2 regions of the Pseudomonas sp. TWI929 genome follow, and region 2 is predicted to be linked to the other one. Evidence: riboswitches for the same ligand, from Rfam matches in the RefSeq annotation. Region 2 holds a riboswitch; the other holds the start of a gene.

Region 1 (14,779 bases), on a different contig from region 2:
AAGGCGTTGTCGCGAATCTGCGCGCCTGGGTGGCCTTTGGCAAGGTCGGCGGCATGCGCGGCAATCTTGTAGGTGATGATGCCAGTCTTGACGTCGTCCTTGTTCGGCAGGCCCAGGTGCTCCTTGGGCGTGACGTAGCAGAGCATGGCGCAACCGAACCAGCCGATCATCGCCGCACCAATGCCCGAGGTGATGTGGTCGTAGCCAGGGGCGATGTCGGTGGTCAGCGGGCCGAGGGTGTAGAACGGCGCCTCGTCGCAGCACTCCAGCTGCTTGTCCATGTTCTCCTTGATCAGCTGCATCGGCACGTGGCCAGGGCCTTCGATCATGCACTGCACGTCGTGTTTCCAGGCAATCTTGGTCAGTTCCCCGAGGGTTTCCAGCTCACCGAACTGCGCGGCGTCGTTGGCGTCGGCGATCGAGCCAGGGCGCAGGCCGTCGCCCAGCGAGAAGCTGACGTCGTAGGCCTTCATGATTTCGCAGATTTCGTCGAAGTGGGTGTACAGGAAGTTTTCCTTGTGGTGCGCCAGGCACCACTTGGCCATGATCGAGCCACCACGGCTGACGATACCGGTGACGCGCTTGGCGGTCAGCGGTACATAGCGCAGCAGCACACCGGCGTGGATGGTGAAGTAGTCCACGCCCTGCTCGGCCTGCTCGATCAGGGTGTCGCGGAACAGTTCCCAGGTCAGGTCTTCGGCCACGCCGTTGACTTTTTCCAGGGCCTGGTAGATCGGCACGGTACCGATCGGCACCGGCGAGTTACGGATGATCCACTCGCGGGTTTCGTGGATGTGCTTGCCGGTGGACAGGTCCATGACCGTGTCCGAACCCCAGCGGATGCCCCAGGTCAGCTTGGCCACTTCTTCCTCGATCGAGGAGCCCAGGGCGCTGTTGCCAATGTTGCCGTTGATCTTCACCAGGAAGTTGCGGCCGATGATCATCGGCTCCACTTCCGGGTGGTTGATGTTGGCCGGGATGATCGCGCGGCCACGGGCGATTTCCTGGCGCACGAACTCGGGGGTGATTTCCTTCGGAATGTTGGCACCGAAACTGTGGCCGGCGTGCTGATCGTTCAGCAGGCCAGCGGCGCGGGCCTCTTGCAGCTTCATGTTTTCGCGGATGGCTACATATTCCATCTCGGCGGTGATGATGCCCTGGCGGGCATAGTGCATCTGCGAGACGTTGGCGCCCGCCTTGGCGCGGCGCGGGTTACGCACGTGGGCAAAACGCAGCTTGGCCAGCTCGGCGTCGTTCAGGCGCTGCTGGCCGAAGTCGGAGCTCAGGCCGTCGAGGCGCTCGGTGTCACCGCGGGCGTCGATCCATGCCGAACGCACGTCGGCCAGGCCCTTGCGCACGTCGATGATGACGTTGGGGTCGGTGTACGGGCCGGAGGTGTCGTAGACCAATACGGGGGCGTTGCTTTCGCCACCAAAGTCGGTCGGGGTGTCGTCCAGGCTGATTTCGCGCATGGGCACGCGGATGTCCGGGCGCGAGCCTTCGACATAGACTTTGCGCGAACGCGGGAACGGTTGCACGGACTGCTGATCGACTTGTGCCGATTCGCTGAGGTTGATCGCTTTTTCTTGTTTGGTCATCACAGGCTCTCCAGACGGCTTCCTAGCAGTGGAATGTCGGGGTGAACCTGAAAAGCGCGGACGCACCCTTGATGGGTGCAGTGCCGGATATGGGGGTGCCTGAAGCTGCATGCAGCTGTGACAATCCCGGACCTGGCACAAGAGGCTCCCCGGGAAGGCGAGCAATCTTGTTCCCTACGCAGGCGCTAACCTGATCAGGTTCAACGGGATCCGCACCTCTGCGATCTCAGCCTTTGCTTCAAGGCACCCCGACAAGAACATGCGCAGTCTAGACTGGAGTGGTCGGCAAAGCCAAGCGGGTAAATGCGTGGATGATGAAAGGCACCCCGAGCGATTGTTGCCGGGTGCGCATGGCACTACACTGGCCCGTCGCTCGATACTCAACAGTTCAGTAATTAAATTTCGTACAAGGATTGCCTCTATGCTGCGCAAACTTTCACTGGCGATTGCCGTGTCTTGTGCGTCCAACGGAGTGGTCTGGGCAGCGGACGTGCCCTCAACAGTCAAAACCGACCTGGTCAGCGTCTATCAGGAAGCGGTGGACAACAACGCCGATCTGGCTGCAGCGCGCGCCGATTATGGCGCCCGCCGTGAAGTGGTGCCGCAGGCCCGCGCAGGGTTGCTGCCGAACCTGTCGGGCGCTGCCGAGATGCAGAATACCCGCACCAAGTTCGACGAGCCCTCAGCGACCACCAACCGTAGTGGCAACTCCTGGAGCGCGACCCTGGCCCAGCCAATTTTCCGCGCTGACCGCTGGTTCCAGTTGCAGGCTGCAGAGGCAGTCAACGAACAGGCCGCGCTGGAACTGTCGGCGACCGAGCAGAACCTGATCCTGCAAACCGCGCAGAACTACTTCGCCGTGCTCCGCGCCCAGGACAACCTGGCCGCCACCAAGGCCGAGGAAGCGGCATTCAAGCGCCAGCTGGACCAGTCCAATGAGCGTTTCGATGTGGGCCTGTCGGACAAGACCGACGTCTTGCAATCCCAAGCCAGCTACGACACGGCACGGGCCAACCGGATCATCGCCGAGCGCCAGGTGCAGGATGCCTTTGAAGCGCTGGTCACCCTGACCAACCGCGAATACACCTCTATCCAGGGTGTGGTGCATACCCTGCCGGTGCAGGTGCCTACGCCCAACGACGCCAAGGCCTGGGTCGAAACCGCCGGGCGCCAGAACCTCAACCTGCTGGCCACCAATCACGCTGTCACCGCCGCCGAAGAAACCCTTCGCCAGCGCAAGGCCGGCCATGCGCCGACCCTGGACGCAGTTGCCCAGTACCAGAAAGGCGACAACGACAACCTTGGCTTCAGCAACTCGGCGGCGCTGCCGAACGTGCATTACAGCGGCGACATCGAGCAAACCAGCATCGGCCTGCAACTGAACATCCCGATCTACAGTGGCGGCCTGACCAGCTCGCAGGTACGTGAGGCTTACCAGCGCCTGAGCCAGAGCGAGCAACAGCGCGAGAGCCTGCGCCGCCAGGTGGTGGAAAACACCCGCAACCTGCACCGTGCGGTAAACACCGATGTGGAGCAGGTGCAGGCGCGCAAGCAGTCGATCATCTCCAACCAAAGCGCGCTGGAAGCCACTGAAATCGGCTACCAGGTGGGTACCCGCAACATCGTCGACGTGCTCGATGCCCAGCGCCAGCTTTACACCTCGGTGCGCGACTACAACAACAGCCGCTATGACTACATTCTCGACAACCTGAGCCTGAAGCAGGCGGCCGGCACCCTGAGCCCGCAAGACCTGCAGGACCTCAAGCGCTACCTGAAACCGGACTACAACCCAGACAAGGACTTCCTGCCGCCGGACCTGGCTGCGGCGGCAGCGAAGAACTTCGAGCGCCGCCCCTGAGAGTGATGTTGGCTTCATCGCGGGTAAACCCGCTCCCACAGGTTCATCAGCGCCCTCAGGCCTGATGCGATCCCTGTGGGAGCGGGTTCACCCGCGAAGAAGGCCACACAGAATTCAGCGCATGAGCCTGCCCAGGCCATCGAGCAAGCGCTGCAACGCCCCTTGATTGGCCCGCATCACCGCCCTGCCCGCCTCGCCCATGCGCTGCGCATCCTGCGGCAACTCGACCAGGCGCCGCACCGCCTCGGCCAGCCCGTCGGCATTGTCCACGTGCTGCAACGCCCCCGCCTCACTCAGCATCGCGCTGATTTCGAGGAAGTTGAACACATGCGGCCCCATGATGACCGGCAATGCCAGCGCCGCAGGTTCCAGCGGGTTGTGCCCACCCGTCGCCACCAGGCTGCCACCGACAAAGGCAATGTCGGCCAAGGCATAGAGGAACAACAACTCCCCCATGGTGTCGCCCATCAGTACTTGAGTCTGGGCTTCCACCGGCGTACCGGCAGAGCGGCGCACGGTGTTGAACTGTTCGCTGCACAGCGCATGCACTGCTGCGAACCGCTCAGGGTGGCGTGGCACCACGATCAGCAAGGCATCGCCATGCACCTGCAGCAACTGCCGATGCGCCTGCAGGACCAATGCATCTTCACCTTCGTGGGTACTGGCGGCGATCCATACCGGACGCTGCCCGCCCCCCCACTGCTCACGCAATGCCTTGGCATGCGGCAGTAGTTGCTCGTCGATCTTCAGGTCGAATTTGATCGAGCCGGTGACCTGCACGCACTCAGGGCGCGCGCCCAGCTCGCGGAAGCGTTGGGCCTCAGTTTCGGTCTGCACGGCAATCAGGTTCATCTGCGCCAGCATCGGCCGGGTCAGCCTGGCAAAACGCCCATACCTGCGGGCCGAACGCGCAGACAAACGTGCGTTGGCCAAGGCCACCGGAATGCCGCGCTTGGCACACTGGTGAATATGGTTGGGCCACAGCTCGGTTTCCATGATGATGCCCAGCTTCGGCTGAACATGGTCAAGAAAACGCCCCGCCGTCCACGGCAGGTCGTAGGGCAGGTAGCAATGCTGCACACGCGGTTCGTCGGCGAACATGGCACGAATACGCTCGGAACCGGTGGGGGTCATGCAGGTGAGCGTGATCGGCAGCTCAGGGTAGGCCTTGAGCAAGGCTCGCACCATCGGTGCTGCGGCAATGCTCTCGCCGACTGATACCGCATGCACCCAGATGCCGCCTTGGCGCATGGACGGCAGCTTGAAGGCAAAACGCTCGGCGATACGTTGGCCATAGGCCGGCGCCTTGCGCGCGCGCAGATACAGGCGCAACGCAACCAGCGGCAGGCCCAGGTGAAACAGCAAGGTATAGAGAGTTCTGTTCATGGCGGCGGAGTTTACCCGATCGCGCGCAGGTGCACCGCAAAGCGCTCGGCCAGCCACTGCGCGGCCGGGCCCAAGGGCTCATCCCGGCGCCAGGCCAGTTCCGCCACCAAGGCCGGTGGCCGCCACTCGCTGTCCAGTTCGACCATGTGCGCCTGGTAGGTCGGGTACTGCACCACGTGCCGCGGCAGCCAGGCCCAGCCCAGGCCGCGCATCAGCAGTTCGGCCATGGCATAGAAGCTGTCGGCGCGCCACACCTGCGGGCTGATCGCCTCGCCGCCAGGGTAGCCGCTTTGCTGCGGGGTGATCAGCAATTGTCGATGGCGGGCCAGTTGCTGGCGGGTGACCCAGCCTTCGCCCGCCAGCGGGTGCCCCACTGCACACACCGTAACCATCTCTACACTGCCCAGGGCACGCCGCTCCAAGGATGCCGGAATGCTTTCGTGGTGGAAAAACAGGCCAAGGTCGGCACGCCGCTCCACCAGCTTGCGCGCCACATCGCCCTGGGCGCCGCTGGCCAGTTGCACCTCCAGGTACGGGTAGCGGCTGGCCAACTCGTCAAGACTGTCGATGACCGGCTGGTAGGGCATGGCTTCGTCCTGGGCCACCCGTAGCAAAGCTTCCTGCCCGCGCATCAACGCCAGCGCGCGACCATCCAAGCGTTCGCACTGGCGCAACAGTTCACGGGCATCCTCCAGCAGCGCGCTGCCGTTTTCGGTCAGTTTCGGCTGCCGGCCGCTGCTGCGCTCGAACAGGGTAACGCCAAGGTCGGCTTCCAGCAGGGCGATGGCACTGCTGATTGCCGACTGCGCCTTGCGCTGCTCGCGGGCCACGGCAGAGAACGAGCGCAATTCTGCGACGCGCAGAAAGGTGCGCAGCTGTTCAAGGTTCCACTGCTCGGCCATCAACCTATCTCCATTATTGATAGGTAATGACTTTACCCCATCCAGGTTAGGTCTAGAATGCCCGCCCAGTAACCGGAGGATCCTGCCATGAATGCCTATACCTATCTCGCCATCGCCATCTGCGCCGAAGTCATCGCCACCGCTTCGATGAAAGCAGTGAAGGGCCTGAGCACGCCGTTGCCGCTGCTGCTGATGGTGGTGGGTTATGGCATTGCGTTCTGGATGCTGACCCTGGTGGTGCGCAGCATTCCGGTGGGAATTGCCTATGCCATCTGGTCGGGGCTGGGGATCGTGCTGATCAGTGTGGCGGCGCTGGTGGTCTATGGGCAGAAACTGGATGTGCCGGCGATGCTGGGCATGGCGATGATTGTCGGTGGGGTGGTGGTGATTCAGCTGTTCTCCAAGACGGCGGGGCATTGATGGTTGCCTGAGTAATTTGGGGCCGCTTGCGCGATCCCTGTAGGAGCGGCCTTGCGTCGCGATGGGCTGCGCAGCAGCCCCCTTGTGCCTGACCCTGTATACTTGCCAGCTGTCCCAGTCTTCGAGGTACCGCCATGCCAACCGCCATTTCCACTGACGTAGTGATCGTCGGCGCCGGGGTCGCAGGCCTCTGGCTCAATGCACGTCTGCGCCGCCTGGGCTACTCGACAGTGCTGGTGGAGCGCGCCAGCCTTGGTGGCGAGCAGACCATCAAGTCGCAGGGCATCATCCATGGCGGTACCAAGTACGCCCTGCATGGCGCCCTTACCGGCGCCTCGGAGGCCATCGCCGACATGCCGCGCCGCTGGCGCGAAGCCCTGAGCGGCAGCGGCGAGCTGGACCTTACCCGCACCCGCCTGCTGTCCGACGCCCATTACCTGTGGTCGCCAGGCACCCTGGCCGGCAACCTCACCAGCTTCTTCGCCAGCAAGGCAGTGCGCGGCCGGGTCGACCAGGTCAAGGGCGAGCAACTGCCGCCGGCACTGCAGGACCGCGCCTTCAAGGGCAAGGTCTACCGCCTGGCCGAACTGGTCATCGACGTGCCCAGCCTGCTGGCCAACCTGGCCGAGCTGGCGGGCGACAGCCTGCTGGCCGGTGAGCACATCGAGCCGCTGCGCGAAGGCGAGGCACTGGTCGGCCTGCGTGTAGATGGCCGCGACATCCTCGCCCAGCGCATCGTGCTTAGCGCCGGCGCCGGCACCGAAGACCTGCTGCATGCCCTGGGCCTCAGCCAGCCAGCCATGCAAACCCGCCCGCTGCACATGGTGCTGGCCAAGGGTGCCAACCTGAAGCCGCTTTACGCACACTGCCTGGGCGGCGGGCCAAAGCCGCGGGTCACCATCACCACCCACCCGGCCGCCGATGGCCAGTGGGTCTGGTACATGGGCGGCGACCTGGCCGAAGCCGATGGCGTGGCCCGCGAACCGGCTGCGCAAATTGCCGCGGCGCAGAAGGAAATCGCCAACCTGCTGCCATGGGTCGACCAAGGCCAGCTGCACTGGGCCACCCTGCGGGTCGACCGCGCAGAACCGGCACAATCGGGCCTGGTGCGCCCGGACAATGCGTTCCTCGCCGACCAGCAACGCCTGCTGGTGGGCTGGCCGACCAAGCTGGCCCTGGCACCGGACTTCAGCGACCGGGTCATCAGCCACCTGGAGCGCGATGGCATTCGCCCGCAGGCACAGGCCGACCTGGCCGACCTGCCACGCCCACCGCTTGGCGTAGCGGCGTGGGAGCAACTGCTGCCATGAGCCTGCCAACCCTGCACAATTTCCACCGCCCGCTGGGCAGCACCGGTTTCAAGGTTTCACCGCTGGGCCTGGGCACGGTCAAGCTGGGCCGCGACCAGGGCGTCAAGTACCCTACCGGCTTCACCATCCCCGGTGATGATGAAGCCCGCCTGCTGCTGGCCCAGGCCCGCGAGCTGGGCATCAACCTGATTGACACCGCGCCGGCCTATGGCCGCAGCGAAGAACGCCTGGGCCCACTGCTGCGCGGCCAACGCGATCAATGGGTGATCGTCAGCAAGGTTGGCGAAGAATTCGACAATGGCCAGTCGCACTTCGATTTCAGCGCCGCCCATACCCGCCGCTCGGTGGAGCGCAGCCTGCGCCGCCTGGAAACCGACCGCATCGAACTGGTGCTGGTGCACTCCGACGGCAACGACCTGGCGATCCTTGAACAGCAGGAGGTCTACCAGACCCTGGCCGAGCTCAAGCAAGAGGGCAAGATCCTCGGCTACGGCCTGTCCGGCAAGACCGTCGCCGGCGGCCTGAAAGCGCTGGAGCAGGGCGACTGCGCCATGGTCACCTACAACCTCAACGAGCAGGCAGAACGCCCGGTGCTGGACTACGCTGCCGAACACGGCAAGGCCATTCTGGTGAAAAAGGCCCTGGCCAGCGGGCATATCTGCCTGGCCCCTGGTGTCGACCCGGTACAAGCCAGCTTTGAGCTGCTGTTCGCCCACCCAGGTGTCAGCAGTGCTATCGTCGGCACCATCAATCCGTTGCACCTGGCCCACAACGTGGCCACCGTCGCCCGCATCCTGGGCCAGCACTGAGTTGCCCCTGGCCCATTGGGCCTGGAGACTGACCCGACGCAAGGAGGAGCCTCGTGGCGCGAACGCTGATCCGCAAGAACCCGAGCAACTTCAAGACACTGCCACTGCATGTGGAGGCCAAGCCCGAAGGCCTGATCTACCAGAGCATCGGCATGCCGCTGAACTTTGCCCAGACCCAGCAGCGGCGCAAGGCCATCCAGCTTCCCGACGCGCAGCGCTTCGTGGTCGAACTGGCCAACCTTGGCGTATCGGTGCGCCTCACCCTGCATTGGCAGAACCGCGATTATTGGGTGCTGGTGCGGCAGCGCCGGCAAGACCGTGGCGACGTGGTGTTGAAGCTGATTTCCGGCTATGTGCCGGCGCAGGAACTGAACCTGCCGTTGCATACGGCCGTGCAGGAAGTGGCCGAAGAGTGCCTGCTGGAAACCCCGGAGGGCTGGCTGGGCGGGCGCTTCAACGACACCTGGCTGCCCGTACCCTACGCCGCCGCTCTGCACTATCGCGAAACGCCGCACTTCGTGCTGGCCCCAGAGTCCGGTGCCGCCCGCCCTGTGCACTGCGGCAAGCTGATGCTACTGGAGCGGCCACGGGCTTATGTGCACTTGCCCACGGCATCGCTGCAGTTGATCTATGACATGCGCCTGCAGGTGCCAAAGGAAGCCAAAAAACTTAGCCTGTTCCACGTCGATGAGCGGCTGGAGGGCGACCAACTGGTGGCGCGGCTCAACCGCAAACGGCCAGACCTGTACCTGATGCCATTGAAGGACGGCCAGCCACTGGCTGAGCTTTATACGCTGAAGAAGGACCAACTGGTGCCAGCGAGTACGCGTGGGCTGTACCTGGCCGAGAGCTTTGCCCGCCAGGAAGGCTGGGTGGTGACGGACGAGCGGGTGCGCTGGAAGGACTGGGTGAAGCAGCAGGGCCTGGTGGAGAGCAAGCCGCTGCGGGCGTCGCACCTGCAGCGGTTTGGCGACAAGGCACGGGCACTGCTGGAGCGGGCTCGCACTTCACTGCACAAATAATATTCTGGGCCTGCTCGGTCCCTGTAGGAGCAGCCTTTCGCAACACAAGGCCGCTCCTACAGGGACCAGTGAAGGTCAAAAAAGTGGCGTTCAATCAGTGCTTGCGGATCTTCTCGACAATCGCCGTAGTCGAGCTGTTCTCGACCAGCCCCAGCACCTTCACCGTGCCGCCATAGGCCTTGACGATATCGGCGCCCACTACCTGGTCGATGCCATAGTCGCCACCCTTGACCAGTACGTCCGGCTTGACCTGGCTCAGCAGGTTTTCCGGCGTACCCTCAGGGAAGCTGATCACCCAGTCCACCGCGCCCAGGCCGGCCAATACGGCCATGCGCCGGTCGACGCTGTTGATCGGCCGACCAGGCCCTTTCAGGCGGCTGACCGAGGCGTCGTCGTTGACCGCGACGATCAGGCGATCGCCCTGGGCCCGCGCCTGCTCCAGGTAGGTGACATGCCCGGCATGCAGGATGTCGAAGCAGCCGTTGGTAAAGACGATCTTCTCTTTGTGCGCCCGCGCATCATCGATGGCCAGCAGCAGTTGCTCCAGGCCCAGCACACCGCGCTCGGAGCCTTCTTCACGCTGGATGGCCCGGCGCAACTCGGGGGCGCTGATCGCAGCCGTACCCAGCTTGCCGACCACGATGCCCGCCGCCAGGTTGGCCAGGGCCACCGCGTGGGGCAGGTCCTCGCCAGCGGCGATGGCTGCGGCAAGGGTGGAGATGACGGTATCGCCGGCACCGGTCACATCGAACACTTCACGCGCCCGCGCCGGCAGGTGCAGCGCCGGCTGGCCAACACGCAGCAGGGTCATGCCGTGCTCGCCACGGGTCACCAGCAAGGCGCCCAGGTCCAGGTCCTGCAGCAGCTGCAGGCCCTTGGCGACCAGATCGGCCTCATCGGCACAACGGCCGACGATGGTTTCGAACTCGCTGAGGTTCGGGGTGATCAGGCTGGCACCGCGGTAGATGGAAAAGTCCTTGCCCTTGGGGTCGGCCAGCACCGGAATGCCCTTGGCCCGCGCCGCCTGGATCAGGCTCTGGTGATTTTTCAGTGCGCCCTTGCCGTAGTCGGACAGGACCAGCACCTTGACGCCCTCGAGCAGGCCATCGACCTCGGCCCCCAGCGACAGCGGATCGGTGGCGAACGGTTCTTCGAAATCGATGCGCAGCAGCTGCTGGTGACGGCTCATGACCCGCAGCTTGACGATGGTCGGCTGATGCGCGATGCGCTGGAACACCGAGCGCACGCCAGCGGCCTGCAGGCTGTTGGCCAGGCTGTCGGCGGCCTCGTCCTGGCCGGTGACACCAATCAGCGAAGCCGGTGCGCCCAGCGCGGCGATGTTCAAGGCAACGTTGGCCGCGCCGCCGGGGCGATCCTCGATCTGATCGACCTTGACCACCGGAACTGGCGCTTCAGGCGAGATACGCGAAGTACCGCCATGCCAGTAGCGGTCGAGCATGACATCGCCGACCACCAGTACCGGGGCTTGATCGAAACGCGGCATGGACAACTTCATGGGCAACCCATATGGAAATAATGAACAGGGGCAGGATATTAGCACAGGGTAGACGACGGCTTTATGGCCAGATCGTCCCTGGAAAATTCCCGTGACAATCGGGGCCGTGTCGGCCCCGATCAAGGAGGGTTCAGGTGATATCGGCCTTGGCCGGCTCATCCAGCCCCATGGCATGCAAGCGGGCATAATGGCCATTGGCCGCGAGCAGCTCGGCATGGCTACCGCGCTCGACCAGGCGGCCCTGGTCCATGACCAGGATCAGGTCGGCCTTCTCGATAGTCGACAGGCGGTGGGCGATCACCAGCGTGGTGCGGCCTTCCATCACATGGTCCAGAGCCGCCTGGATGTGCCGCTCGGACTCGGTATCCAGCGCCGAGGTGGCTTCATCGAGGATCAGCAGCGGCGCGTTTTTCAACAGTGCCCGGGCGATTGCCAGGCGTTGGCGCTGGCCGCCGGAGAGCAGTACGCCGTTCTCACCCACTTCGGTATCGAAGCCTTTCGGTAGCCGGTCGACGAACTCCTTGGCATAGGCATCGGCTGCTGCAGCTTCAATGTCTGCACGCGGGGCGCCAGCCAGGTCGCCATAGGCGATGTTGTTGGCCACGGTGTCGTTGAACAGGGTGACGTGCTGGGTTACCTGCGAAACGTGGCGGCGCAGGTTGCGCAAGCGATAGTTCTCGATTTCCACGCCATCGAGCAGGATCTGCCCCTGGTCGTGGTGATAGAAGCGCGGGATCAGCGCCGCCAGGGTCGACTTGCCGCTGCCGGAGCGGCCGACCAGGGCGATCATCTGCCCTGGCTCTGCGACAAAGCTGATGTCACTCAGCACTTCACGCTCGGTGCCCGGGTAGGTGAAGCTCAGGTTGCGCACTTCCAGGCGCCCTTCCACGCGCTCCTTCTCGACGGTGCCGGTGTCCAGTTCAGGCGCTTCGTCCAACTGTTCGAAGATGCTCTCGGCACCTGCCAGGCCCTTCTGGATGGTCGAGCTGACTTCCGAAAGCTGACGAATCGGCTTGGGCAGCAGGCCGGCGGCAGTGATGTAGGCCACCAGGTCACCGGCGGTGGACTCACCGCGCAAGAACAGCACCAGGAACATCAACGCGGCCATGGCGCTGTAGATCACCAACTGCAGCATCGGCGTGTACAACGAACCGGTCTTGGTCATGCGCAGCTGCTTGTCGGTGTTGCTCTGGCTGGCCCTGCTGAAACGCTGCTCCTCGTAGGCCTCGCCGCCGAAGCTGCGCACCACGCGGTAACCCTGGATGGTTTCGGATGCGACATGGGTAACGTCGCCCATGGCCACCTGGATCTTCTTGCTCTGCTTGCGGAATTTCTTGCTGGCGACGCTGACCATCACCGCGATCACCGGCAGGATGGCGACCATGACCAGGGTCAGGTGCCAGTTCATCCACAGCAGGTAGGCGAACAGGAACACCACGGTCAGGCCTTCGCGGATCACCACCTTGATGGCATCGGTGGCAGCACCGGTGACCATGGTCACGTTGAAGGTGATGCGCGAGATCAGGTGCCCGGAGTTGTGGTTGTCGAAGTAGCGGTTGGGCAGCACCAGCAGCTTGTTGAACAACTCCACACGCAGGTCATGCACCAGGCACAAGGAAACCTTGGCCAGGAAATAGTTACCCAGGAACGAACCCAGGCCCTGCCACGCGGCGATCAGGATGATCAGCAGCGGCACCGCCTGCAGCAGTTGCAGGTCGCGCAGGTAGGGCACGTTGGGAAACAACACCGCTTCGGGGTTGCTCAGCCCATCGACGAAATACTTGAGGATCCCGGCCAGCATCGGCTGGGTCGAGGCAAAGATCACAAAACCGACAATGCTCAGCAGGAAAATGCCGACATAAGGTTTCACATAGCTCAGCAGCCGGAAGTAGATCTTCAGACTGGAGGTGTGCTCCGCCGGACGCGGTGTTTCGGCCATTATCGAGCTCGCTGTTCAGGTTGAACCGGAAATTTTACCACAGGCGCCATTTTCGGCACGCCCCCATGGCAGCAACATGGCAAGGCCCACAGGCAGCCAGCTGATGAACCACTCGGCACGCGGCGTACCGGTGAGGCTGGCGGCATCGAACTGCATGGCCAGGGTCGAGTACACCCAGAAGCCAAGCAGCACCTTGCCGAACAGCGTGCCACGCGCGCGTACGATTTCACCCAGGGTGAACAGCCACACCATGACCCACAGCAGCATGCCTGGCAGGCCCATTTCCACGGCAACATGGGTGAACATGTTGTGGGAGTGGTCGAACTTCTTGCCAACTGCAAACACATCATAGTCAGCACCCAGGCCCAGGCCGGTCCAGGGGTGTGCGGAAATCATGTCGAACACGGCATGGAAAATTTCTGGCCGGTAGGACGAACCGCGTGCGGCAATCAGGTCGTACACGACGTAGAAGGCCAGGCTGGTGGCAAGCACTGCCAGGATGGAAAACACCCGGCTGTGACGGTCACGGAACCACAGCGGCGCGATTACCACGGTGATCACCAGGGCCAGAATCGCCCCTCGGCTCTGGCTGAGCATGGCGAAAGCCCCCAGGCAAACCAGTGCCGCCAGCCACAACAGCTGCATGCCACGCTGACGAGGTGGCTCGTAAAGCAGGAAGAGCACGGCCGAACCGATGACATAGGCGCCCAGGATAGGGTGCGAAATCTCGCCGATACCCGCCAGCCTGGCCAGCAGGTGCTGCCCCTTCAGCCCATAGAAGTTGATGATCGATACCAACGCAGCAACGGCCAGCAAGGCGCTACCAACCAGTACCAGCTGGCGAATGCGGGCCATGCCAAGCTGGGCAAGCAGTGGGAACGCCAGCAGGAACACCAGGATGTAGATCAGGCGCTTGACCTCGCGCCCAGGGTCCTCTGCGGGTGACCAGGCCAGGCTGAGCCCGCTCCAGGCCAACAACAGCACCACGCTCAACCACAGCGCCGGCTGGCGCTTCCAGGCTTGCACGAACACCTCCCTGGCGGACCACGCCAGTACCAGCGTCGGCAGCCACAGGAACAACACCAGGCCCTGTTGATAAATCTTGTTGCTTGGTGCCAAGGCAATCGCAGCCAGGAACCAGACCAGACCCAAGCCTAACCAGGCTCGTGCCCAGCTTTTTTGATACAACATCCACTCCCCCGAAGAATCAAAGACACCATCCATGGTGCTACAGCATTATTTTCGGCATTATTGCCGGTCATTTTGCTCGTCAGACGACAAGGCTCTATTCATGCAATGCTCCCGGCTCACCCAGGTCGACTTCGATCAGCTGACACTCGGCGCACAGGTGCTTGAGGCAGACAGCCATGGCGCCAAAGTCTACCTGCTCGCGGATGGAAATTTCCTCAAGGTTTTTCGTAGGAAGCGGCTGATTTCATCTGCGCTGCTGCGCCCTTACTCACAGCGCTTCGTCGACAACGCCGCGCGCCTGGCGCAAATGGGGATTCCAACCCTTGAAGTGATCAGCCAGCACAAGCTCGACCTGCCAGGCCGCACCGCCGTGCTGTATCGCCCGCTGCCTGGGCGCACCCTGCTGCAGATGTCGCGCGATGCCGGCTTCAGCTGGGACACCTACCTGCCACGCCTGATCGAACTGATCCGCCAGCTGCACCGCTGCGGCGTCTACTTCCGCTCGCTGCACCTGGGCAATGTGGTGGTCACCCCCGACCAGCGCCTCGGCCTGATCGACGTCGCCGACATGCGCTTCCTGCGCCCGCCGCTGTCGGCGCGCATGATCCGTCGCAATGTGCAGCATATGGTGCGCTACATCGAACGGGAGAAGCTGGGCGACCGCTTCCCCCTCGCCGACTTCGAGGCAGCCCTGCTGGCGCGCTGAGCGTCAGCTGCGCAGCAGGACCTGTGAGCCGTTGCGAAATGCCTGCCAAGCCTGCTCCGGGGCCAGCGCCTGGCGTTGCCGGGCGGCCACTACCGGGGCACTGAGCGCCGCGCATCGCCCGA
Region 2 (14,779 bases):
AAGTGGGCGAAGCCAGCGTAACCACGGCCGAAGTCGTCCAGGCTGATGCCCAGGCCGGCGCCGCGCAGGGTGTGCAGGTGCGCCACTGCCGTGCCTTCCGGGTCGAGGATGGTGGTTTCGGTGATTTCCAGCTCCAACCGCTGCGGGGCGATCCCATGTTGCTGCAATTTGCCCAGCAGCCTTGCAGCGAAGTCGGCCTGGCGTAGTTGCAAGGCGGATACATTGACTGCCAGCCGCACCTCCAGGCCTTGGGCATGCCAAGCCCTCAAGGCTTCACAGGCCAGGCGCAGTACCTCCCAGCCCAGCTCGACAATGAAACCACTGCGCTCGGCCAGGTCAATGAAGCGGTCTGGGTAAAGCAGGCCGAATTCGGGGTGGTCCCAACGCACCAACGCTTCGTAGCCCAGCACCTGCTGGGTGTCGAGCCGTATCTGCGGCTGGTAGTGCAGCACAAACTGGCGTTCGGCAAGGGCACTGCCAAAGGCCTGTTCAAGGGTGAAGGCCTGGATGTCGGCCAGGTTCAGCGACGGGTCGAAGAAACGGTACTGTGCCCGCCCGGCTTGCTTGGCCGAATACATCGCGGCATCGGCACGGCGGATCAGGCTGTCGATATCCTGGCCATCACGCGGGCAGATGCTCACGCCTACGCTGGGGCTGGTGTTGACCTCCTGGCCATCCAGGGCGTAAGTGGCCGAGAGCTTCTGCACCAGTTCACGAACCCAGGTATTGATCTGTTCTTCGCTGCGCTCGCCAGCCAACAGCACCACGAACTCGTCGCCGCCAAAGCGCGAAGCTTCGTCGCCGGGCTCCAGCAGGCGCTGGATGCGGCCGGCCACGGCCTGCAGCAGCAGGTCGCCGATCTTGTGCCCGAGCGAATCGTTGATCGACTTGAAACGGTCCATGTCGATGAACAGGATCGCCATCAGCCGGCGCTTGCCACGTTGCCGGGTCAGTGCCAGGCCAGCCACCTCGACGAACTGGCGGCGGTTGTGCAGCCCACTGAGGTGGTCGGTGGCGGCGGCATGGCTGCTGCGCCGGTGTTCATCCTCGAGGCGGCCGATAAGCTGCTGGTTGACCTGCTGGGCATGTTCCAGTGCGGCGAAGGCCTCCTGGCGCTTGCGCAACAGGCGCAAGGTCCACAGCAGGCTGGCGAGAATCATCAGGGTCATGCTCAGGTTCAGCCAGAACTGCCGGGAATAGGCCAACGCCGAGGGTGCGAGGATTTCATCCTGGCGCTGGCTGACCACCACGCTGAAGCCCCGCTCAGGCACGCGCCGGTACAAGCTCTGGTACGCATCACCGGCCGCATACTGGGTCAGCATGCCCGCTTCAATGCCGGCATCTGGCAGCTCGGGTTGCAGCGCGTCACCGGCCACCACCACGCCGCTGGTGTCGATACGCAGCCGCTCCAGGCCGTCATCCTGCAGCAGGCGCACCAGCCCACTGCTGCCCAGGTCGATATGCTGGAACAGCACCGCCAGGTAACCGATGTCCAGCTGCACCACCAGGATGTTGTCGATTTCACGGCCGGGCAGGTCGGTCAGCGGCAGCAGGAAAGGCAGGCGCCAGTTGGGCAGGGTGGCCGGCTGGCCGGGCGGTTGCACGCTGGGCAAAAAGGGTTTGAAACCATAGCGGGCAACATGCCGCTGCAACTGGCGCAACCAGTCTTCGGGCAGTGCGGCGGCCTCATCGGCATGGCTGGCCGACAATAGCCTGCCTTGCCGGTCGTACAGGCTCATGCGTTTGAACACCGGGTCTTCGGCAAGGATACGCGCCAGGCTGAAGTGGCCCTGGCGCAGTACCTTCATGTCGTCCTGGGTGACCCGGCCCACAGCCTGGGCGCGGTCGACCAGCTGGCGCAGGCTTTCGCCGACGATACTGGCCAGGTTCAGGTGCTCGGCAGCCTTGGCCGACAGCGCGTTCTGGCGGGCGGCGGCTTTCTGCGAAACGTGCAGCCCCCAGAGAAAGGCCAGGGTGGCTGCACACAGCATCAGTATCAGCAGCCGCAGAAGGCTGGCGGATGAAAGCGAACGGCGAATCACTGCTGATAGTTCCCGACCCTGGGTGATGGTCGAAAAATACGACAGTAAGATGACAGCCTAATGACTGATGGCCATGTGCCTTTAAGGTTTCCCCCTATCTGCCACGGGTGATTGCAGGCGTGCGGTCTCCTCCTCGATGTAGCTCATCAACGCGCTGACCTCGGCGTCGCCCAGGCGCATGTTGGGCATGGCCAGCCGGTTGTACTGTTCATACAGCAGCATGGCCAAGGGGTCTTTCTGGGCCAGCATCGCGTCGGGTTCCTTCAGCCAGCGGGCCAGCCAGTTGGCGTCACGCTGACGGGTCACGCCCAGCAAGTCCGGGCCGATACCGGGTTGCCCTGGCTCGGCATTGCCCAGGGTGTGGCAGGACGAGCAGCGGGTGCGGAAGATCTGTTCGCCACTGCTGGGCGGACGCACCTCGGGGGCCTTGGCATAGTCGTTGGCCATGGCGCTGGCTTGCTTCCAGTTGTGCAGGCTGTTGCCCAGGCGGTCGGCGAGGATATAGGGGCTTTCGAAGGGCGAGGCCTTCATCCAGCGGCCGGTGGCCTGGTTGCCGATGATCAGGCTCAGGTTGTGGTCCTTGGAGCGGCCGTTTTCCAGGCCGTCGATCCACAGCCCCAGGCTACGGCGCAATTGCTCGATGTCGGCAGGTTCGCCGGTGAGCAGTGTCCAGCCTGGGCCGATGCCGAACTTTTCGGCGTAGCGCTTGAGGGTGGTAGGGGTGTCGTTGTAGGGGTCGATGCTGATTGAGTAGAGGAAGATGTCCTTGCCGACCCTGTCGCCGAGTATTTTCTGTACCTGGCGCAGGCGGGCGGTTTCCACCGGGCAGGAGTCGGTACAGCCGGTGAAGATGAAGTTGATGGCGACCACCTTGTCCTTGATCAGGTCGTCGAAGAAATGCACTGTTTCGCCGTCCTGGGTGAGCAGGGGGATGTTGGGGAAGTAGTTGGAACCCCAGGGGGTTGCCGCTTCTTCGGCCACCGGTTGTTTTGGCTGCAGCGGCCAGAACGGGACGCTGGCGGCGAACAGCGCGAGTACCAGCAGGAAACGCCATGAGCCGGGCATGATGTGGTCCTCGTCAATTATTGCGACGCGGTGTATGGCACCGGCTTTGCCGGTGTTCGCGGGTGAACCCGCTCCTACAGGGATTGCGCAGTGGCTGCTACTGTGAAAACCCTGTGGGAGCTGGCTTGCCGGCGATGGGCCGCAGAGCGGCCCCCGCTTTTGGTTACTTGATGCTGATTGGCACTGTCACGCTCTGCCCCAGTGTCGACTTCACGGTCACCGTTGCCGGTGTGGCCGGGCCGTTGCCGGTGGTGGTGGTCGACAACCGCCAGCGGGCGCCGCTGGTGGCGGCGGTCAGCGTGGCATTGCCCAGGTTCAGCGGGCCACTGGTGGTTGCGGCCGTCACACTGATGCTGTTGCCGGTGGCCACCGAGGTGGTACCGGACAGGTCCCAGGTGTAGCGGTTGCCACTGCGTACCTGCACCACGGCACTGGTGACCTGGATCTGGTCGACCGCTGCCGCCGGGCTCACTGCAATGCTGACCGTGGCCGGGGTAACCGATTCGGCACCTTTGGCATCACGCGCCGTGTAGCTGAAGCTGGCGGTGTACGCTGTGTCGACCGTGGCCGGTGGGGTGAAGGTCACCGTGGTGCCGTCGGTGCTGACAGTACCCTTGCCAGAGTCCGGCTGGTTGAGGCCAGTGACGGTCAGCGGTACGTTGCCATCCGGGTCGGTGTCGTTGGCCAGCACGTTCAGGGTGATCGGCTTGCCAGCGGTGGTTGCCGCACTGTCGTTTGCCGCGACCGGTGGCTTGTTGGCTGGGTCCTCATTGCCACCCTGGCCTTTGGTGCGGAAGGTCGGCAGGCCTACCGATGCCATGTATTCCACGCCATCCCAACCCGGCAGCGGGGTCGGCATCACCTGGAACTGCCCAGGGTGTTCAATGTCCCAGCGCAGCAGCATCGACGAGTCCTCATGCTGGGTGTTGTGGCAGTGCTCCATGTAAGTACCGGCAAACTCGCGGAAGCGGATGGCCATTTCCACTTCTTCCGACGAATCAGCGTCTGGCCCGATGCGGTATACGTCCTTGCGTGCCCATTTTTCCCACTCTGGCGGTGCCTTGCCATCGCGGCTGAGGATCACGCCTTCTTCGAAGTGCACGTGTACCGGGTGGCTCCAGCCGTTACCGCCGTTGACGATTTTCCACACTTCCATCGTACCGTCGCCACTGAAGCCACCGTCGGTGGACTGGTTGGCCAGTTGCGGTGCTGCGCTGATGCGCCGTGGGTCCATGCTGTAGCCAAAGCCGCCGTCGGTCTTGATGGTCCATGGGGTGGTGTCGGTACCATCGGAGCGACCAAAGATGAACTCGCGGTGGCGGGCATCCTTGATCTTGGCCTGGTCAGCCGCCGAGTTGCGGTCAATCGGCAGCGGGATCATCTTCAGGCCTTCAGCCTTGCCCGGCTTGGCCGGCTCGTAGGCGACCGGGTCCATGCTCAGGTCCTGGCCGCTGTAAGGCTGTACTACCAACTGCAGGAACTTGCCGATTGCCGGGTCGCCTTTGTCCCACTGCGGGCCCTTGCTGGTTTGCTTGATCACTGCCTTGTATTTTTCCGACAGCACATCGGCCAGCGAGATGGCACCTTCCGGGCCCTTGCCGGTCTGGTGCTCCATCAGGTTGACGAAGTACAGCTTGTCGCCGACCTTGATGCCGTTCTTGGCGAAGTTGATGATGATGTCGTAGCGCTCGGCGATGCCTTGCAGCGGCAGGATACCGTTGTTGTCCTGCAGGTTGCCGTCGCCGTTGAGGTCCATGGTGCCGTCGAACGGCACGGCGTGTTCCATGATGTTCCCGTCGTTGGCGATCATGTGGAACGGCACCCGCGCATACGACACGTTGGAGCCGGACGGCCCTTTGAACTCACCACTGGTACCGGCAATTTCACGCACTACGGCAAACTTGAAGTAGCGCGACACCGAGCCATTGAGGATACGGAAGCGGTAGGCGCGTGCGCGCACTTTGAGCTTGGGCTGGTACTGCCAGTTGACCAGGATCTGGTCACCGAGGAAGCCGTCGGTGTTGAAAGGGTTGAACCACAGCTGGCCGTTGGCATCCCAGGCCTTGTCGGCGATCACCAGGTTGACGTCGTAGTCACGGTTCCCCCACGGCATGGCCGAGCCACTGGGGAAGCGCAGGTTGACGTTATCCTGCAAGGCTTCGTTGCCCCGGTCGATGGCACTGTAGTAGTTCATCATCACGGCGTTGCCTTTGTAGACGTTCTGCGCCGTGAAATCCATCATATGGTCGTGGAACCAGTGGGTACTCATGGTTTCACGCCAGTCACCGCGAATCTTGATGCTGCCGTTCTGGCAGGTTTTCAGGCCGGGGGTGGCGTCGTTGACGAACAAGGTTTCCCCTGGCGAGCAGGGGAAGGCCGCACGCGGGTCCTGGGCACGGGTGTTGATGGTGTCGTAGCCGGCCAACTGCACCGGCCAGCGATAGTCATAGTACTGGCCGGGGAAGAAGTAGGCGTTGGCAAAGCCGTCGCTCTCGGCCGGGGAGTGGCCGTTGTGCTCGTGGGTGGAAATGGTGTGCAGGCCAAAGCCGCCGTTGGCCGAAGGGTCGATTGGCAGCGCGTTGTAATGGCGCATCAAAATGGGTTGGCCATAACGCACCATCAGCAGCTTGGGCGGGAAGGTTCCGTCAAAAGTCCACAGCGACTTATGGTTTTGCAGCGGGAAGTTCGGGTGGAAGCGGGTATCGATGCCCTTGGTGGTGCCCAACGTGGTCGGGATGTCGGACGTCTGGTAGTACAGCCCGCCCGGTGCGAACTCACCGACCGCATAGTTATGCATCTGTTTGCGGTCACGCAGCCCCTGGTTGATGCGCGCACCGGCCTGTGCGGTCTTGAACCCGGCTTGGGGATAAAACTCGTTCCAGCGCTGGTGCGACCAGCCTTTTCCTGGTGGCCGGCCTTCAGCTGGCGAACCGACCGGGTGGCGGTTGAGGAACATCTCGATCTGCGCCTTCCATGGGTTGCGATCCAGCACGTTGGCGTACTGGGTCGGGAACGGGTACAGGCCCGGTTGCTTGAGGAAGGCTTCCAGCGCGGTGCCGCTTGGGCCGCTGCGGGCCACCACGTTGGGGTCTTGTGCGGGGGCTGCGCCCAGCGTGGGCACCGGGAAGGTCAGGTCTGGCGGCGGCAATGTAGGGTCAAGTTTTTCTGGCCCGAATTCTTCGAACAGCAGCAGTTGTTGAGTGAAGGGTTGTGCGCCGAACAACGGGCTGGGCTTGCCATTGGTGGGGTATTTGTCGGAGGTCTGCAGCGCCGGCGGCAATACGTTGTCGGTGCGTACCGTGTTGCGGTCGCCATATACACCGTCAGTCAGCTCCAGCGCGCCTTCGTTGGCCTCTGGCAGGGTAGAGAGGTTGAGCAGCGCCTGGGTCGGGTCGGCCGGCTGGTCGGTATAGGCCGATGGGTCGGTTGGCGGTGGCATGCTGTTGTCGTCGAGGGGGGCGGCCATGGCAGTGATCAGCCCAAGGCTGAGCATCAGCGCAGTGACGGAAGACAGCTGGAAAGCATGCCTTGCTGGGTGGATCACGGCAGGTGTTTTCATTGACTGATGCCTCGCTTGCGGCTGTATGGCTTTCGGCCATCAATGGCGTTTTGCCCGGTAAATGGCCCGGAGCAACCGCTGTGCCAACAGATATTTCTGTAATGCTTTGTTAAACAAATCCTTGCAGCGCTTGGGGTGCGCTAAATAACGGGGCGTCAAAAATGGGTATAAGTCCCCACTAGCGGGTCACCCAATACCCAGGGTTTGGGTGGTTTGGGTAGTGACAGCACTGGCGCGCTGGGGTATACCTGAGCGCCACCAAGGGGAGCCCGGCAACGGGCTGAGAAACCGCTGGATGCAGCAGCGCGGTGACCCTTCGAACCTGATCCGGATCATGCCGGCGAAGGGATGGGGACTTGAAACCTGCCTTTTTGCCGGCCTCACTGCGAGGCCAGTCCATGCCACCTTCCACGGTCTCGCTGTCACCCCCATCAAGGACAGCAACATGACCGAACGTTTCAGCCAGTCCCTGCGCCGCATCAGCGAGCCGACCTGGTCGGCGGCCGTTGGCCACCGCTTCGTGACCCAACTGTGTGACGGCAGCCTGCCGGACCCGATCATGGTCAATTACCTGGTACAGGATCACCGCTTCCTCGACAGCTTCCTGACCCTGCTGGGCGCGGCCATCGCTACCGCCGACACCTTTGAGGCGCGCCTGCGCTTCGGCCGCTTTGCCGGGATGATCTCCAGCGACGAGAACACTTACTTCCTGCGCGCCTTCGAAGCCCTGGGCGTAAGCCCGGCACAACGCAGCGAACCGGCCGACACCGCGCCAACCGCAGGTTTCAAGGCCATCATGCGCGAAGCGGCGGCGACCCGTTCCTACGCGGCGGCACTTGCGGTGCTCAACGTTGCCGAAGGCCTGTACCTGGACTGGGCGCTGAAGGCGCCAAAACCGATGCCTGACAACTTCGTCCATGCCGAGTGGATCACCCTGCACGACAACCCGGCGTTCCAGGACTTTGTCGCCTTCCTGCAGGCCGAGCTGGACCGCGTCGGCCCGCAGCAAGCTGCGCTGGCGGGCGACTTCTACCAGCGCACCGTGGCGCTGGAGTTGGCCTTCTTCGACGCTGTGTACCCGGAGGAAAAATGAGCATGGATATCTTCGACCGCCTCAAGGCGGCAGCCGCACCGCAGTGGAACAGCTATGTGGACCACGACTTCGTGCGTCAGATGGGCGAAGGCACGCTGAGCGAAGAAGCATTTCGGACTTACCTGGTGCAGGATTACCTGTTCCTGATCCAGTTCGCCCGCGCCTGGGCGCTGGCTGCCTACAAGAGCCGTCGTCCGGCCGATATCCGTGCCGCGCAGGCCGGCTTGGCGGCGATTCTGGATGAAACCGAGCTGCACCTGCGCCTGTGCGCGCGCTGGGGGCTGACCCAGGCCGATATCGAGGCAGCGCCAGAGCACCAGGCCACGGTGGCCTATACCCGCTACGTGCTGGACTGCGGCGCCGCCGGCGACCTGCTAGAGCTGCACGTGGCACTGGCGCCCTGCGTGATCGGCTATGCCGAAATCGGCCAGACCTTGGCTGAGCGCATTGGCGATTTGAGCAACCACCCGTACCGCGAGTGGATTGGCGAGTATGCCGGGGAAGGCTACCAAGGGGTGGCAGCGGCAGCGCGCAAGCACCTGGATGAGCTGGCGGCGCGGAGCATGACCGAGCAGCGCTTCGCTGAATTGGTGGGGATTTTCGGCCAGGCGTCCAGCCTGGAGGCTGATTTCTGGCAGATGGGCCTGGCTTCGAGTTGACGCTGTACCTGTGGGCGCGGGCTTGCCCGCGAAGCAGGCGACGCGGAATATGGGGTCGCTCCTACAATTGCGTATGAGCGAAGTCCATGGCAAGGAGCAACAATATGCACATCCTCAACGCACGCCTGCGCGGCAAGCCTGGCTTGTTCCGCATCGAACTGAACGGCGAGCGCATCGCCGCCATCGTGCCGCAGGCCGAAGTGCTGGCGCCCGGTGCTGCCGACGACCTGGATGCCGGACAAAACCTGGTGGTAGCGCCTTTTGTCGAACCGCACATTCACCTGGACGCCACGCTGACCGCTGGTGAACCGAAGTGGAACATGAGCGGTACCCTGTTCGAAGGTATCGAGCGCTGGGCCGAGCGCAAGGAAATCACCACCCACGACGACATCAAGACCCGCGCGAAAAAAACCATCGGCATGTTGGTGGATCACGGTATCCAGCATGTGCGTACGCATGTCGATGTAACCGACCCGAAACTCACCGCGCTAAAGGCCATGGTCGAGGTACGTGACGAAGTGCGCGAACTGGTCGACCTGCAGATCGTTGCCTTCCCCCAGGAGGGTATCGAGTCTTACGCCAATGGCCGGGCGCTGATGACCGAAGCAGTGGCCATCGGCGCCGATGTGGTCGGCGGTATTCCGCATTTCGAGAACACCCGCGACCAGGGTGTGTCGTCGGTGAAGTTCCTGATGGACCTGGCCGAGCGTACCGGCTGCCTGGTGGACGTGCATTGCGACGAAACCGACGACCCGCAGTCGCGCTTCCTTGAAGTGCTGGCCGAAGAAGCCCGGGTACGCGGCATGGGGGCCCGAGTGACGGCCAGCCATACCGTGGCCATGGGCTCGTACGACAATGCCTACTGCTACAAGCTGTTTCGCCTGCTCAAGTTGTCGGGTATCAATTTTGTGTCGTGCCCAACCGAGAGCATTCACCTGCAAGGTCGCTTCGACAACTACCCGAAACGCCGCGGCGTTACCCGCGTGGCGGAGATCGATCGTGCCGGGATGAACGTATGCTTTGGCCAGGACTCGATCGTTGACCCGTGGTACCCACTGGGCAATGGCAACATCCTGCGCATTCTCGAAGCTGGCCTGCACATCTGCCACATGCTCGGCTATGAAGACCTGCAGCGTTGCCTGGACCTTATCACCGACAACAGCGCCCGCACCCTGAACCTGGGCGAGCGCTATGGCATCGAGGTGGGGCGGCCGGCGAACCTGTTGCTGCTGTCGGCGCCAGACGATTACGAGATGGTGCGCAGCCAGGGGCATGCACTGGTGTCGGTACGCAATGGCAAGGTGCTGATGCGCAGGACACCTGCCATGGTTGAGCGCATGATGCGCTGACGCCAACCCTCCATTCAGATCTACACAGCGCCCCGCCGGCCTTGAGCCAGCGGGGCGCTTTGCCGTGGGCGGTACGCATTGCTTTGCGGTTTTTCGACGCTTTCAGTCGATAAGGTGCGATAAGCCGTGATTATTTAACCTTAGGAAATGTTTGCAGCTGCCATTGGTTATCTCCATAATTGGTATGTAATTACATGTTACATAACACAGTACAAAATCGTAGGAGCAAGCATGGCCCGGGGCGGTATCAACAAGGTGGTAGTGCAACAGGCGCGTCAGGCGCTGATTGCCCGGGGTGAGAACCCCAGCATCGATGCCATACGTATCGAGCTGGGCAATACCGGCTCGAAGACCACGATTCACCGCTACCTGAAAGAACTGAACGGCCAGCAGCCTGTAGCGTCGGAAGGTGGCGCGGCGCTGAGTGATGTGCTGAGCCGCTTGGTAGGGCAACTGGCAACCCAGCTGCAGGACGAAGCCGACCTGAAGATCGAGCAAGCCGAAAGCACCTTCACCCAACAGCGCGAACAGCTGGAAGCGCAGCTGGCCATCGCCCAGCAGGCATTGGCCGCAGCGCACCAGCAGCACCAGATTGACGTGGCCGCATTGGCCGCCGAGTCGGAAAAGCTGCTTTCCACCCAAAGTACGCTGCAGGCCGAACAGCTGCGCAGTGCCAGCCTCAACCAGTCGCTGGGTGAGATGCAGGTGCGCCTGGCCGACAAGGACGAGCAAGTGCGTTCGCTGGAAGACAAGCACCGCCATGCCCGCGATGCCCTGGAGCATTACCGCAGCGCCAGCCGCGAACAGCGTGAGCAGGAACAACGCCGCCACGAAGCGCAGCTGCAACAGCTGCAGGTGGAAGTGCGCCAGCTGCAGCAAGGCATGATCGTCAAGCAGGATGAGCTGACCCGCCTGCACCGCGACAACGAGCGCTTGCTCGGTGAGCACCGCCAGGCCGCCAGCGAATGCCGGGCCCAGGACGAGTTGCTGGAACAGCGCGATGCGCAGATTCAGGGCTTGCGCACGATCCTGGCCCAGGCCCAGGGCGCCAGCGAAGAAATGCGCCGGCAGCTGGATGTACAGGCACAAAGCCTGGAGGCCAGGCGCGACTTGTGCGCCGATCAGGCTCGGCAGTTGCAGTGGCTTGAGGAGCAACTGGCGGAACGTGATGAAGCGTTGGCGCAGTGCAGGGCGCAGTCGCTTCCGGCGGAGAGTGAGGGTGCGGCAAAGGGTTAATCTTTTTCGCCGTGGGTTTTGCCCGCGCGACGCTGAACTATAGTGAAAGGCGGCGAATGCGGTATGGCTAGGGATTCCAATGTGCGCAGCCAGGAAACAGGATGACGACGGGCTCTTCGCGGTAACCAGCGAGGGCCGCGCCGTGGCGCTGTTCCGCCTGGTACTGGCGTTCATGCTGGTGGTGATGCTGGCCTTTGTGCTGGTAGAAGGCTGGCGCATCTGGCGCGACTACCGGCACGCCTACAGCAATGCTGAGAACATGGTCAGCAACCTGGCCCGAGCCACGGCGCAACATGCGGAAGACGCCATCCGCCAGGTCGACGCCATCACCGCGGCCTTGGCCGAGCGCCTGGAAGGCGACGGTTTCGACCACATCAACCGGCCGCGCCTGCATGCCTTGCTGGCCCTGCAGAAACACATCATGCCGCAGTTGCACGGTTTGTTCGTATATGGCCCGGATGGCAGCTGGATCGTCACCGATCAGGCGGCTATCCCGCCGAATGCCAACAATGCTGACCGCGACTATTTCATCTACCACCGCAACCATACCGATCGCGGTGTGCGTATAGGCTCGGTGGTGCGCAGCCGCTCGACCGGCGATTTGATCATCCCCATTTCCCGACGCCTGGAGTATGCCGATGGTGCCTTCGCCGGCGTGCTGCTAGGCACCATCAAGGTGGAATGGTTCGTGCGCTACTACGGCGACTTCAAGATCGACGAGCGCGGCGCGCTGGTACTGGCCAAGCGCGATGGCACCATTCTGGTAAGGCGGCCGTTCGTGGAGCAGGTGGTGGGCCGCAGCCTGGCGAACAGCGAAATTTTCCGCAACCACCTGCCGTATGCCCCGGAAGGGCTGGCCGAGGCTGTTGCAGTGGTGGATGGCACCCCTCGACTGTATGGCTACCGCGCGCTTTCGAGCTACCCGCTGGTGGTGGAAGCGGGCTTGTCGCGGGAGTCGATCATCGCCCCCTGGCGGCACGATGCGATCAAGTCAGTGGCCGTGTTGCTGCTGTTACTGGTTGGCCTGGCAGCGTTCGGTGGCGTGGTGCTGCGCCAGTTGCGCGAGCGCATTGTCATTGAGCGGGCGTTGCACCAGGCCCACCAGACGCTGAAGTCCCTGGCCCTGACCGACAGCCTGACCGGGCTGGGTAACCGTCGGCGGCTGGATGCGGTTTTCGAGCCAGAACTGCGCCGGGCGCGGCGCCAGGGCTACCCGCTGGCACTGGTGATGCTCGACCTGGATTACTTCAAGGCCTACAACGACCGCTACGGTCACCCGGCGGGCGACCAGTGCCTGCGGCGCTTTGCCGAGTTGCTGCAGCAGGCATTGAAACGGCCGGCGGATTTGGCTGTGCGATACGGCGGTGAGGAATTCACCTTGCTGCTACCTGACACCGACGCCTTTGGGGCAGAGGTACTGCTGCAGGAACTGCAGCAACTGTTGAGGCGACAGGTGTTTGAGCATGCGGGCAGCCCATTGGGGCGGGTGTCGTTCAGTGCCGGCATCGCCGTGGGCGACCTGGCGCGGGAGGGGGTGACTGCGCAGAGCCTGATCGCGGCGGCGGATGGGGCGTTGTACCAGGCCAAGCGGCAGGGGCGGGATGGCTATTGTGTGGCGGGAAGTGTGGTGGTGGACGTAGACCAGTAAACCTTGTGCCCCTATCGCCGGCAAGCCAGCCCTAACCTCGACCGCATCGGCTTGCCGGCGATGGGCTGCGCTGCAGCCTCGGAGTCTAGGAACCAACTCGATAGCGCATGGCACAACGCCCAATAAGGCCGTGAGCATGCTCGCTAGCCAGAATGCCCCGTAGTCGCTCACTCAACAGCCCTTTTTCGATCATTTCAAACCCATACCGCAGGTAGAAGGGCGCATTCCAGGGCACATCGACAAAAGTGGTCAACGTCAGCTCGCTGGCACCTCCCAGGCGCGCCTCATCGACCACCCGCTGCAACAACCGGCGCCCGACACCTTGCCCCTGGGCCTCATGGCGCACCGATATCTCGTGAAGGTGCAAAACCCGCCCCTCGAACCGGGCGCAGGCAAAGCCGACAATGCGCCCAGCTGAATCCTCGGCGACCCAGCTACCACCGGCGTCAATGAATGCCCTGTGCTGAGCGCAATCCATCACATCGCCTTGCGCCAGCCAGGCCAGTGCCGGCCAGCCGGCAAAAGCCTGTGCTGCCGAACGTTCGACGTCCGGCAGCCATTGAATATCGCGTTCAAGGGTAGCGCGAACAAGCATGAATCCTTCCTGTGGTTCTAGTCCGCCGCCAACACCTGCGGCTGTAATTGCCAGCGCACCTAGCTTACCCTTTTCTCGGCCTGCAGCCGGTCACGCCACATGGAAAAATAAACCGCTAGCCGGTACCCTAGCGCCTCCCTTTGCCATCACCCGGAACGTTCCATGCTGTTCAATTTCGCCGTGCTGTTCGGCACCCTGGTGGCCATGGAGGGCGTTGGCACGCTGGCTCACAAGTACATCATGCATGGCTGGGGCTGGTGGCTGCACCGCTCGCACCATGAGCCCCAACTGGGCATGCTCGAAACCAACGACGTGTACCTGGTGGCCCTGGGGCTGATCGCCACGGCGCTGGTGGCGCTGGGCAAAAGTGGTTATGCGCCATTGCAGTGGGTGGGCGGTGGCGTGGCCGGGTACGGGGCGCTGTATGTGGTGGCCCACGATGGGTTCTTTCACCGGCATTGGCCGCGCAAGCCACAGCCGGTCAACCGCTACCTCAAGCGTTTACACCGGGCGCACCGCTTGCATCATGCGGTGAAGGGGCGCACTGGGAGTGTGTCGTTCGGGTTTTTCTATGCACCGCCGTTGAAGGTTTTGAAGCAGCAGCTTCGGGGCAAGCGCAACCATTTCTGACAGCCTGAACGGGCCTCTTCGCGGGTAAACCCGCTCCCACAAGGGTAGCGGTAGCTGTGGGGTTTACCCGCGAAGAGGCGATCAGCCTTGATTCACTGTTTCACCCTCGGGCTGCGCCGCCACATGCCCCCGGCTAACCCACCAGCCAAACCCCGCCGCAGTAAAGAACATGATCAGGCTGTACAGCGCCGCGGGCACCGCCATGGTCGCGTTGTTCAGCAGCGAGGGGCTTAGCGCCAGGGCAATCGCCAATGTCCCGTTGTGGATACCGATCTCCATGCCAATGGCAATCGCCTGGCGCTTAGGGATGTTCAGCAGTCGCGGCACCCAGTAGCCCACAGCCAGGCTCAGCAGGTTGAACAGCAATGCAGCCAGGCCCACTACCGGCGCGTACTCGACCACGGTCTGCCAGTCCTTGGCCAGGGCCAGGACAATGGTGAAGGCCAGGAACAGCGCCGCCACCAGCTTCATCGGCTTTTCCATGCGTGCAGCGAATGCGGGTGCGAAATGGCGTATCAGCATGCCCAGCGCCACCGGCAGCAGGACAATGGCAAACACCTGCATGACCTTGGCGAACTGCAGCGGGATGGCCTGGTCCGAGGCCATGAACCAGCTCAGCGAAAGGTTGACCAAAAGCGGCATGGTCAGGATCGCGATCAGCGAGTTGACCGCCGTCAAGGTGATGTTCAAGGCCACATCACCATGGGCCAGGTGGCTGAACAGGTTGGCCGTGGTACCGCCCGGCGACGCGGCCAGCAGCATCAACCCCACTGCCAATGCCGATTCCAGGCCAAAACCGTTGGCAATCAGGAAGCACACCAGCGGCAGCAGCAGGATCTGGCAAGCCAGGCCCACCACCACTGGTTTTGGGTACTTCACCACACGCGCAAAGTCAGCCAGGGT

Evidence for each region. Region 2 has a riboswitch for thiamine pyrophosphate ahead of ABE456_RS07915 (TenA family protein). Riboswitches for the same ligand answer to the same signal wherever they lie in the genome.
Region 1: another riboswitch for thiamine pyrophosphate. It lies ahead of thiC (phosphomethylpyrimidine synthase ThiC); the one in region 2 lies ahead of ABE456_RS07915 (TenA family protein).

The regions. Positions count from the first base shown of each region.
Region 1 covers NZ_JBDJLK010000050.1:362-15,140, forward strand. Annotated here, with positions in the region: gene thiC (phosphomethylpyrimidine synthase ThiC) at 1-1,598, opposite strand, end outside; TPP riboswitch at 1,753-1,859, opposite strand; gene ABE456_RS18755 (TolC family outer membrane protein) at 2,020-3,456, shown strand; gene waaA (lipid IV(A) 3-deoxy-D-manno-octulosonic acid transferase) at 3,571-4,842, opposite strand; gene ABE456_RS18765 (LysR family transcriptional regulator) at 4,854-5,744, opposite strand; gene ABE456_RS18770 (multidrug efflux SMR transporter) at 5,832-6,164, shown strand; gene ABE456_RS18775 (FAD-dependent oxidoreductase) at 6,299-7,474, shown strand; gene ABE456_RS18780 (aldo/keto reductase) at 7,471-8,283, shown strand; gene ABE456_RS18785 (metal ABC transporter ATPase) at 8,337-9,305, shown strand; gene hldE (bifunctional D-glycero-beta-D-manno-heptose-7-phosphate kinase/D-glycero-beta-D-manno-heptose 1-phosphate adenylyltransferase HldE) at 9,400-10,821, opposite strand; gene msbA (lipid A export permease/ATP-binding protein MsbA) at 10,952-12,760, opposite strand; gene ABE456_RS18800 (O-antigen ligase family protein) at 12,776-13,951, opposite strand; gene ABE456_RS18805 (toluene tolerance protein) at 14,052-14,657, shown strand; gene ABE456_RS18810 (glycosyltransferase) at 14,661-14,779, opposite strand, start outside.
Region 2 covers NZ_JBDJLK010000012.1:19,858-34,636, reverse strand. Annotated here, with positions in the region: gene ABE456_RS07930 (EAL domain-containing protein) at 1-2,042, opposite strand, end outside; gene ABE456_RS07925 (SCO family protein) at 2,124-3,107, opposite strand; gene ABE456_RS07920 (Ig-like domain-containing protein) at 3,271-6,666, opposite strand; TPP riboswitch at 6,918-7,032, shown strand; gene ABE456_RS07915 (TenA family protein) at 7,112-7,759, shown strand; gene tenA (thiaminase II) at 7,756-8,418, shown strand; gene codA (cytosine deaminase) at 8,523-9,767, shown strand; gene ABE456_RS07900 (DNA-binding protein) at 9,999-11,003, shown strand; gene ABE456_RS07895 (sensor domain-containing diguanylate cyclase) at 11,083-12,651, shown strand; gene ABE456_RS07890 (GNAT family N-acetyltransferase) at 12,737-13,246, opposite strand; gene ABE456_RS07885 (sterol desaturase family protein) at 13,409-13,876, shown strand; gene ABE456_RS07880 (bile acid:sodium symporter family protein) at 13,958-14,779, opposite strand, start outside.